Regions from separate parts of the Bradyrhizobium australafricanum genome, predicted to be linked through region 3. Evidence: predicted binding sites of a transcription regulator. Region 3 holds the regulator's gene; each other region holds the start of a gene.
The links. Region 3 encodes HrcA, which represses chaperone genes, less so after heat shock. Its sites were predicted from a motif close to GTTAGCACTCNCNNNNNGNGAGTGCTAAC; they were not measured.
Positions count from the first base shown of each region.

Region 1 (3,276 bases), on a different contig from region 3:
GCGAGCTTGGCGAGACGCTCCTGCAGCTTCTCACGGTCGTAGTCCGAGGTGGTCTCCTCGATCTGCGCCTTGATCTGGGCAACGCGGGCATCGATGTCGACCTTCTTGCCGGCGCCGCTGACAATCGTGGTGTTCTCCTTGTCGATCATCACCTTCTTGGCGCGGCCGAGCATCTGCAGCGTGACGTTCTCGAGCTTGATGCCGAGGTCTTCCGAGATGGCCTGACCGCCGGTCAGGATCGCGATGTCCTGCAGCATGGCCTTGCGGCGATCGCCGAAGCCCGGAGCCTTGACGGCCGCGACCTTCAGGCCGCCACGCAGGCGGTTGACGACGAGGGTGGCGAGCGCTTCGCCTTCGACGTCTTCGGCGACGATGACCAGCGGCTTGCCGCTCTGTACCACGGCCTCGAGCAGCGGCAGCAGCTCGTTCAGCGAGGAGAGCTTCTTCTCGTTGATGAGGATGTAGGCATCGTCCAACTCGGCACGCATCTTGTCGGCGTTTGTGACGAAGTAGGGCGAGATGTAGCCGCGGTCGAACTGCATGCCCTCGACGACGTCGAGCTCGGTCTCGAGCGACTTGGCTTCCTCGACCGTGATCACGCCCTCGTTGCCGACCTTCTTCATGGCGTCGGCGAGGAACTTGCCGATCTCGGCATCGCCATTGGCGGAGATGGTGCCGACCTGGGCGATCTCCTCGTTCGAGGTGACCTTCTTCGAGTTCTTCTGGAGGTCGGCCACGACGGCCTCGACCGCGAGGTCGATACCGCGCTTCAGGTCCATCGGGTTCATGCCGGCGGCGACTGACTTCGCGCCTTCCTTCACGATCGCGGCCGCGAGCACCGTCGCCGTGGTGGTGCCGTCACCGGCCGCGTCAGCGGACTTGGAGGCGACTTCGCGCACCATTTGGGCGCCCATGTTCTCGAACTTGTCCTCGAGCTCGATCTCCTTGGCGACAGCGACGCCGTCCTTCGTGATGCGGGGAGCGCCGAACGACTTCTCGAGCACCACGTTGCGGCCCTTCGGACCGAGGGTGACCTTCACCGCATTGGCGAGGATATCGACGCCGCGCAGCATCCGGTCGCGGGCATCGACGCCGAATTTGAGTTCTTTGGCTGACATGTCTGTCTCCCCTGAGTTGATCTCTGCTCCTCGTCCTGAAGTGCGTGCTCTTGAAGCGGGCGTCTCGAAGAACGCGACAATTCAGTCTTGGCCTCATCTTTCGAGACGCCGGCAGCGCCTGCTCCTCAAGGGAGCGGGCGTACGGCTTAAGCGGCCTTCTTGCTGGCGGAGGTGCCAGTAAGAACACCCATGATGTCGCTCTCCTTCATGATCAACAGCTCCTTGCCGTCGATCTTGACTTCGGTGCCCGACCATTTGCCGAACAGCACGCGGTCGCCGACCTGAAGGTCAATCGGGATCAGCTTGCCGCTCTCGTCGCGGCCGCCGGGGCCGACGGCGATCACTTCGCCCTGCGAGGGCTTTTCCTTGGCCGTGTCGGGAACGATGATGCCGCCAGCGGTCTTCTCTTCGGCGTCGATGCGCTTGACCACGACGCGGTCGTGAAGCGGACGGAATTTCATGTGATCCTCCCTGGCCTTGTGCACAATCTCGGGATTGGCACCCACAATGAGCGAGTGCTAATCGCAGTTCACTTATACCTGTGACAGTTGGGCGCAAGAGCTTCGGCCCGTGATATTTGGCTGCAACTTTGCTCTCGGAGGGGAATGCCGGCGACGATCGCTGCCGGGCGAAGCAATAGGCCGCCAGCAGTGTCTATGTCCGATCTGGGCCCTCGCGACTTATTGCACCGCCACACGACTTCGGTGCGGACGGGACTAAACGGACACGCCATCGTCGCGCACCCCACAAATTCTCAGGTACAGACCTAGGAGTGTGCCTGGCCCGAATGATCGTCGCCACCGAGATCCTCCGCAATCTCCTGCAGGAGCTTCGGTCCCCTGGCGAGCCTGCGGCCAAGTGCGGTGACGAAGGAATCGTAGCGTTCACCTCCCTTGGCGCGCGCGGCTTGTGCGGCCGGCTCCGGCAATGCCGGGGTCGTGGTCAACCAGAACCGGACGAATACGGCAAGCGTCTCGACCGCGATGCCGACGTCGCGCTCAAGCCGGATCATGCGGCGATCGAGCTGGTCGAGGCGCTTCGCGATCACCGCTTCCCGTCGTTCGGCCGCATCCGGAGACAGAAAGGAGGCGATCGCGGCCTCAGCGATCAGCGATTGAGGTTGGTCTCGGCGCGCGGCATAGTCCGTCAGCGCCGTCATAACGGCCGGGTCGAGGTAGACCGAAATCTGGACCTTCTTCTTGCGGACGGTCATGGCGGTCACAGCTCCATGCCATCGCCGGAGTCCAGCGAGACCTGCCGGGCTACGCCTTGCATGATCCGGGCTATGCGGCTGTTGCGGACGGCCTCATCGTCCGCATCATCGACGGGATCGGCTTCGAACTCGTTCTCGATCGGCGCCCTCCTCTCGACCAGCGGCACGCGGCTGAGCTCGGGCTGCTGGCGGCGTTCGGATCCGGTCGGATCGTCATCTTCGATCGCAGTCATCGGGCCGGGATTGCCGATTTCCGCTTTCGGCGGCAATGGCCGGCCCGTCCAATCATTCGGCCGCCCCTGGTTGGGAACAGTGAGTGCCGGCACCGGCAGAATGCGTTGCAGGAGACGCGCGTCGTCGTAATAGCGCGCCTTCTTCGCCCGGATCGGCCGAGCGCCCGCAACCATGACGATCTCGTCCGTCGGTGGCAGTTGCATGACTTCGCCTGGGGTGAGCAGCGGCCGGGCCGTTTCCTGCCGGGAGACCATCAAATGACCAAGCCACGGGTTTAATCGGTGGCCGGCATAGTTCTTCATGGCGCGCATTTCGGTCGCGGTACCCAAGGCATCGGAGACACGTCTGGCGGTGCGCTCATCGTTGGTGGCGAAGCTGACGCGGACATGGCAGTTGTCGAGGATCGAATTGTTCGGGCCGTACGCCTTCTCGATCTGGTTCAGCGATTGGGCAATCAGAAAGCCCTTCAGTCCATATCCTGCCATGAACGCCAGCGCCGACTCGAAGAAATCCAGCCGCCCCAACGCGGGAAACTCATCGAGCATCAGGAGCAGCCGGTGGCGCTTTGCCTTGGCCTGCAGGTCCTCCGTGAGACGCCGGCCGATCTGGTTGAGGATCAGACGGATCAGCGGCTTGGTCCGGTTGATGTCGGAGGGCGGCACGACGAGGTAGAGGGTCGCCGGTTGCTGGTCGCCCACGATGTCGGTGATG
Region 1 is NZ_JAGKJL010000035.1:23,669-26,944, reverse strand. It holds gene groL (chaperonin GroEL) at 1-1,118, opposite strand, end outside; gene J6525_RS27495 (co-chaperone GroES) at 1,265-1,579, opposite strand; gene J6525_RS27490 (CopG family transcriptional regulator) at 1,885-2,331, opposite strand; gene J6525_RS27485 (conjugal transfer protein TraG) at 2,337-3,276, opposite strand, start outside.
Region 1: the regulator HrcA is predicted to act here: its motif matches at 1,613-1,641, upstream of J6525_RS27495 (co-chaperone GroES).

Region 2 (3,276 bases), on a different contig from region 3:
GCTTGGTGTGCTCCTTGTTTTCGGCGGCGTGCTCCAGATGGCGTATCAGCCAATCTGGCGAGGCCGATTCAGCGGTGGAAGGTGGCTTCGCTCCGGGCGTGACACGCTGGAACCTGAAAGACCGGGTAGCGGCTTCGGCATCAAATCGAATTGGCCTGGACTTGTGATGGTCGCGCTTGGCGGCGCTTTCTTGCTGGCCGGAGCTGCCGTCTGAGTTGGACGAATGTCTCAGGTGATGCCCGTTATCTAGCCCGGCCATGTGCTAAGCCATGTCTCTTCTTGGCCCATCGCGACATCTTGCGTTGCCGCACGAACTTGGTCGGTATCGGGGCAAAGCGGACGTAGAGTCACGCCGACGGTTTTATGGGTACACGGCCTGGAAAATCGTCATGCCCGGGCTTGACCCGGTCATCCATCAGCCAAGGAGAGTCTTTCGAAGCAGGATGGATGGCCGGGTCAAGCCCGGCCATGACGGCCGCGAGAAGCCTACGCCTTCAGCTCCACCGTCTTGAACTCGGCCGGCAGGATCACCTCCAGCAGTTCGACGTCGTCGGAGTAGTCCAGGATCATGTGCCGGATGCGCGGCGGCTGGGTCCAGGCGCTGCCTTGCTGCATCAGCGTCTCGCCCTCGCCTTCCATGTAGGTCTTCACCCAGCCCTTGAGCACATAGACCATCTGGAAGTCGACATCGTGGAAGTGCAGCTTCGACACTTCATCGGGATTGCACGGTCCCTGCAGCCGGATGACGTGTGCCTGCGCGAGGCCATGCGAGGCGGCGGCGATGCCGAGGTCGCGATACTTGGCATAGGCGCGCAGCCCGTCGGCCTTGAAGTCCTCTTCGCGGTGATGGCTGATCGCGACGCGCTGCTTCGGCCGCGCCTTGGCTGCAGCTTTCGGCGCGCTCTTCTTGGCCGCCGAGACGCGGCCTTTCGACTTGATGGTCTTGCGCGCGGACGATTTCGCGGACGTCTTCTTGGCGCCTGCGCCAAGCCCCGACCATTTCTTCTTCACCGCGGTCTTGGCTGCCGATCTTGATGCCGTCTTCTTGGCCATTGTTTCGCCTCCCGTCTTTTTGTGACGGAGAGAGGCTAACACAAGTCGCGCGCCGCGAGGCGAGCAAAGGCGCACAGCGCGCTTTTGCTCCCTTGCCCGCTAATGCAGCCGGAACACGCCGTCGACGGCACGCAGCTCGGCCGGCTTGACCAGCTTGGAATGCGCCACCGTCACCGAAAACAGCGGGCCTTCGAGCTTCGCCTGCCAGAACGCGAGGAAATCCTGCAGCGCCGGAAATTTCGGAAACAGGTCGTAGTTCTGCCAGACATAGGTCTGCAGCAACGAGGGGTGATCCGGCATCCGATAGAGGATTTGCGCCGTCGTCAGCCCGTACCCCAGCAACTGCTTCCGGAAATCGTCGGAAACAACCCCACCAACTCGCGAGACCATGCCAACCTCCTGTGACGGAGCGCATTCACGTGGTGGCCGACCTCCCCCGCCGGACCACCGGCAATGGATGCGCTCACATGAGAGAAATGTGACGCACGCGACTAACCCATCTCAAGCCTAAATGTTTAATAGGTTGTTGAAATTTCTTGCGTTGGCAGCAGCTTACCGCATCTGCTAATAGCCCCGGCGCCCCTCTTGGGCGGCATTAAGGATGCCGAAATGATCTCGGCATCCTCTTGGCAGACCGCACTCACGAGTGCCAATTTTTCTGCTAGAGGCACTTGCCCGCCGTCAAGGCTTGGCCTATCTCCTGCCCAACCAGTCTGGCACTCGCTGGGCTGGACTGCTAACTCTCCAAAAATCTACAGCATCTACAAATGTTTAGGAGGACTGCATGAAATTCCGTCCGCTTCACGACCGCGTCGTGGTCAAGCGTATCGACGCCGAAGAGAAGACTGCTGGCGGCATCATCATTCCGGACAGTGCCAAGGAAAAGCCCTCGCAGGGCGAAGTCATCGCCGTTGGCCCGGGCGGCCGCGACGAAGCCGGCAAGCTGATCCCGATCGACCTCAAGGTCGGCGACCGCGTGCTGTTCGGCAAGTGGTCCGGCACCGAGGTCAAGATCGACGGTGAAGACCTGCTGATCATGAAGGAAAGCGACATCATGGGCGTCCTCGACGTCCCCGCTTCCAAGAAGAAGGCGGCCTAAGCGCCTCCTCCCTCCCAGGTTAAATCTCTCAAGGAAAAACTCAGATGGCAGCTAAAGAAGTCAAATTCTCCGTCGAGGCGCGCGACAAGATGCTGCGCGGCGTCGACATCCTCGCCAATGCGGTGAAGGTCACCCTCGGTCCGAAGGGCCGCAACGTCGTGCTCGAGAAGTCGTTCGGCGCTCCCCGCATCACCAAGGACGGCGTCACCGTCGCCAAGGAGATCGAGCTCGAGGACAAGTTCGAGAACATGGGCGCCCAGATGGTGCGCGAAGTCGCCTCCAAGTCCGCTGACGCGGCCGGCGACGGCACCACCACGGCGACGGTGCTCGCGGCCGCGATCGTGAAGGAAGGCGCGAAGTCAGTCGCCGCCGGCATGAACCCGATGGACCTGAAGCGCGGTATCGACCTCGCGGTCGAGGCCGTCGTGGCCGACCTCCAGAAGAACTCGAAGAAGGTCACCTCGAACGAGGAGATCGCCCAGGTCGGTACCATTTCGGCCAACGGCGATGCCGAGATCGGCAAGTTCCTCTCCGACGCCATGAAGAAGGTCGGCAATGAGGGCGTGATCACGGTCGAGGAAGCCAAGTCGCTCGAGACCGAACTCGACGTCGTCGAGGGCATGCAGTTCGACCGCGGCTACATCTCGCCCTACTTCGTCACCAACGCCGACAAGATGCGCGTTGAGATGGACGACGCCTACATCCTCATCAACGAGAAGAAGCTCTCCTCGCTGAACGAGCTGCTGCCGCTGCTCGAGGCCGTGGTGCAGACCGGCAAGCCGCTGGTCATCGTCGCTGAAGACGTCGAAGGCGAAGCCCTCGCCACCCTCGTCGTCAACCGCCTGCGTGGCGGCCTGAAGGTCGCGGCCGTCAAGGCTCCGGGCTTCGGCGATCGCCGCAAGGCCATGCTGCAGGACATCGCGATCCTGACCGGCGGCCAGGCCATCTCGGAAGATCTCGGCATCAAGCTCGAGAACGTCACGCTTCAGATGCTCGGCCGCGCCAAGAAGGTGATGATCGACAAGGAAAACACCACGATCGTCAACGGCGCCGGCAAGAAGGCCGACATCGACGCCCGCGTTGCCCAGATCAAGGCGCAGATCGAGGAGACCACCTCGGACTAC
Region 2 is NZ_JAGKJL010000046.1:9,614-12,889, forward strand. It holds gene J6525_RS32030 (cupin domain-containing protein) at 487-1,053, opposite strand; gene J6525_RS32035 (usg protein) at 1,153-1,443, opposite strand; gene J6525_RS32040 (co-chaperone GroES) at 1,838-2,152, shown strand; gene groL (chaperonin GroEL) at 2,197-3,276, shown strand, end outside.
Region 2: the regulator HrcA is predicted to act here: its motif matches at 1,766-1,794, upstream of J6525_RS32040 (co-chaperone GroES).

Region 3 (3,276 bases):
ATGACGCACGACATCGAACCGCCCCGCATCTACCCGACCCTGCGCTGCAAGGACGCCGAGGCGATGACCAATTGGCTCACGACGGTGCTTGGGTTCACCGAACACGTCGTCTACCGCGATGGCGGCGTGATCCATCACGCCGAGCTCGCCTATGGTTCCTCGATGCTGATGCTGGGCCAGAGCCGCGACGACGCATATGGCAGGCTGGTCGGCGACCTCGACAACCGCCGCACCGACTCGATCTATATCGCGGTCGACGATCCCGACGCGCTGCACGCGAAGGTCAAGGCTGCCGGCGCCAAGATCGAGATGGAACTGCGCGATACCGACTATGGCAGCCGCGACTTCGCCTGCCGCGATCCGGAAGGAAATCTCTGGAGCTTCGGCACCTATTGGCCGAAGGCACACGAGAAGCCGCGACCGTGAGCCCGCGCAATCCGCGAGCTCACAAACGCGCAGCCGGGATCGGGATGGATCAGGCGGTGATGTCGGCGGTCGGGGCGGCCTTGGCGCCGCCCTTGGAGACGCCGACCAGTGCCGGGCGCAGGATGCGCTCGCCGATCATGTAACCGGCCTGCACGACCTGCACCACGGTGCCCGACGGCACCGACGGATCAGGCACCTCGAACATCGCCTGCTGGAAGTTCGGATCGAACTTCTCGCCGATCGGGTCGAACTTCTTGACGCCGTTCTTCTCCAGCGCGTTGAGCAGCGAACGTTCGGTCAGCTCGACGCCTTCGATCAGCGCCTTCAGGCCGGGATCGGCGGCTTCCTTGGTCTCGGCCGGCACCGCATCGAGCGCGCGCTGCAGGTTGTCGGCGATATCGAGCACGTCGCGGGCAAAGCCGGTGATGCCGTAGGTCTTGGCGTCGGCGACCTCGCGGCGGGTGCGCTGGCGGAGATTCTCCATCTCGGCCAGGGTGCGCAGCGTCCGGTCGCGCGCCTCGGCGAGTTCCTTGGTCAGCGCCTCCGCCGATCCGGCCTCGGGCTCGTCAGGCATGATGTACGGCTTCGAGACCACGGGCTCACCCGTCGGCGCCGAATTCTCGGTGTTGTCATTGGCCCGGTTCGGATCGGTCATGGCTTGCCTTCTCGAAAACTCGCGTCGGTTCAAATCTTGGGGATTGCTTGCCGGGATATCGTGCTTTGGGCGGCGAAAATCAAGCGCAACATACCGGTCTCGGGAACTGGGATCTCCGGCTTGGGTGAAGAAAACCCGTCAAATGAAAGCGAAATCGCCCTCCGGTCAGCCGCCCAGCATCTTGCTGACGATGCGCGCGGCATAATCGACGGTCGGGATCACCCGCGCATAGTTCAGCCGCGTCGGTCCGATCACGCCAAGAACGCCCACGATCCGCCCCTGGGCGTCGCCATAGGGCGCGATGATGGTCGAGGAACCCGACAGCGAGAACAGCTTGTTCTCCGAGCCGATGAAGATCCGCACGCCCTCGCCGCGTTCGGCGCGGCCGAGCAGATCGATCACGCCGCGCTTGGTTTCGAGATCGTCGAACAGCGATTTGATGCGCTCGAGATCGTCGAGCGCATGCAGGTCCTCGAGCAGGTTGGCGTGACCGCGCACGATCAGCTGGCGGTCCTCGTTCTCGCCGCCGGACCAGCTCGCGATGCCCGCCGCGACCACCTTTTGCGTGAGCTGATCGAGCTCGGCGCGATTTTGCGTCAGTGCCGTCTCGAGCTCGAGCCGCGCTTCGGCCAGCGTCCGGCCGCGGATCCGCGCATTGAGGAAATTGGTCGCCTCGGTCAGGGCTGAGGATGGAACACCCGGCGGCAGTGCCAGCACGCGGTTTTCGACCTGGCCGTCTTCGCCGACCAGCACGACCAGCGCCTTTTCCGGCTCCAGCCGGACGAACTCGATGTGCTTCAGCCGCGCATTCGACTTTTGCGTCAGCACCACCGCCGCGGCGCGGGTCAGCCCCGACAGCCGCGTCAAGGCTTCGCCAAGCGCGGCCTCGACGGATTGCCCGCGGCCGACGGCAGCAAGCTGGGTCTGGATCGACTGACGCTCGGCCTCGGTGAGGTCGCCGACCTGCATCAGCGCATCGACGAAGAAGCGCAGCCCGAGTTCGGTCGGCAACCGGCCGGCGGAGGTGTGCGGCGCATAGATCAGGCCGAGCTGCTCGAGATCCGACATCACGTTGCGGACCGAGGCCGGCGACAGCGGTAATGCGATCAGGCGCGAAATGTTGCGCGAACCGACCGGCTCGCCGGTCGCGAGATAGCTTTCGACGATTTGACGAAAAATGTCGCGCGAACGCTCGTTGAGCTGGGCGAGCCCGGCATGCGGCGCGATCAGGCCAATCGGATCGTGGTGAGTCACACTCCAGTCCCTCACAATTACTGCATAATTTGTCGATCCGGGAGGCCGATGACAAGCATGCATTCGGCCCCCTCGTACCGGACCATACCGGGGCCGAAAACCCTTGCCGCTGCCCCTTCCCGCTCCTACAAGCACGGCCAGCCAATTTTCTCGGATTTCTGGAGGATTTCATGCGGCCAAGCCGCCGTGCACCCGATGAACTGCGTCCCGTGTCGCTGGAACGCGGCGTCGTCAAATATGCCGAGGGTTCCTGCATGGTGAAGTTCGGCGACACCCATGTGCTGGTGACCGCCACGCTGGAAGAGCGGTTGCCGCCGTGGCTGAAGGGCCAGGGCCGCGGCTGGGTCACCGCCGAATACGGCATGCTGCCGCGTGCCACCCTGGAACGCACCCGCCGCGAGGCCTCGGCCGGCAAGCAGGGCGGCCGCACGGTCGAGATTCAGCGGCTGATCGGCCGCTCGCTGCGCGCGGCCGTCGATCTCGAGGCGCTCGGCGAGCGCCAGATCACGGTCGATTGCGACGTCATCCAGGCCGACGGCGGCACCCGCACCGCCTCCATCACCGGTGCCTGGGTGGCGCTGGCCGACTGCATCAACTGGATGAAGACCCGCAACATGCTGAAGACCAACGTGTTGCGCGACAATGTGGCGGCGATCTCCTGCGGCATCTACCAGGGCACGCCGGTGCTCGATCTCGACTATGCCGAGGATTCCGAAGCCGATACCGACGCCAATTTCGTCATGACCGGCGACGGCCGGATCATCGAGGTGCAGGGCACCGCCGAGAAGACGCCGTTCTCGGAAGGTGAATTCCTGGCGCTGATGACGCTGGCGCGCAAAGGTGTCGCGCGTCTGGTCGACTTGCAAAAGATCGCGGTGGCGTAGTCAGATTGGTCATGCACCGCCGAATCACCGGAAGGCTCGTCATCGCCACCCATAATC
Region 3 is NZ_JAGKJL010000003.1:297,045-300,320, reverse strand. It holds gene J6525_RS04935 (VOC family protein) at 1-426, shown strand; gene grpE (nucleotide exchange factor GrpE) at 476-1,081, opposite strand; gene hrcA (heat-inducible transcriptional repressor HrcA) at 1,247-2,335, opposite strand; gene rph (ribonuclease PH) at 2,506-3,219, shown strand; gene rdgB (RdgB/HAM1 family non-canonical purine NTP pyrophosphatase) at 3,231-3,276, shown strand, end outside.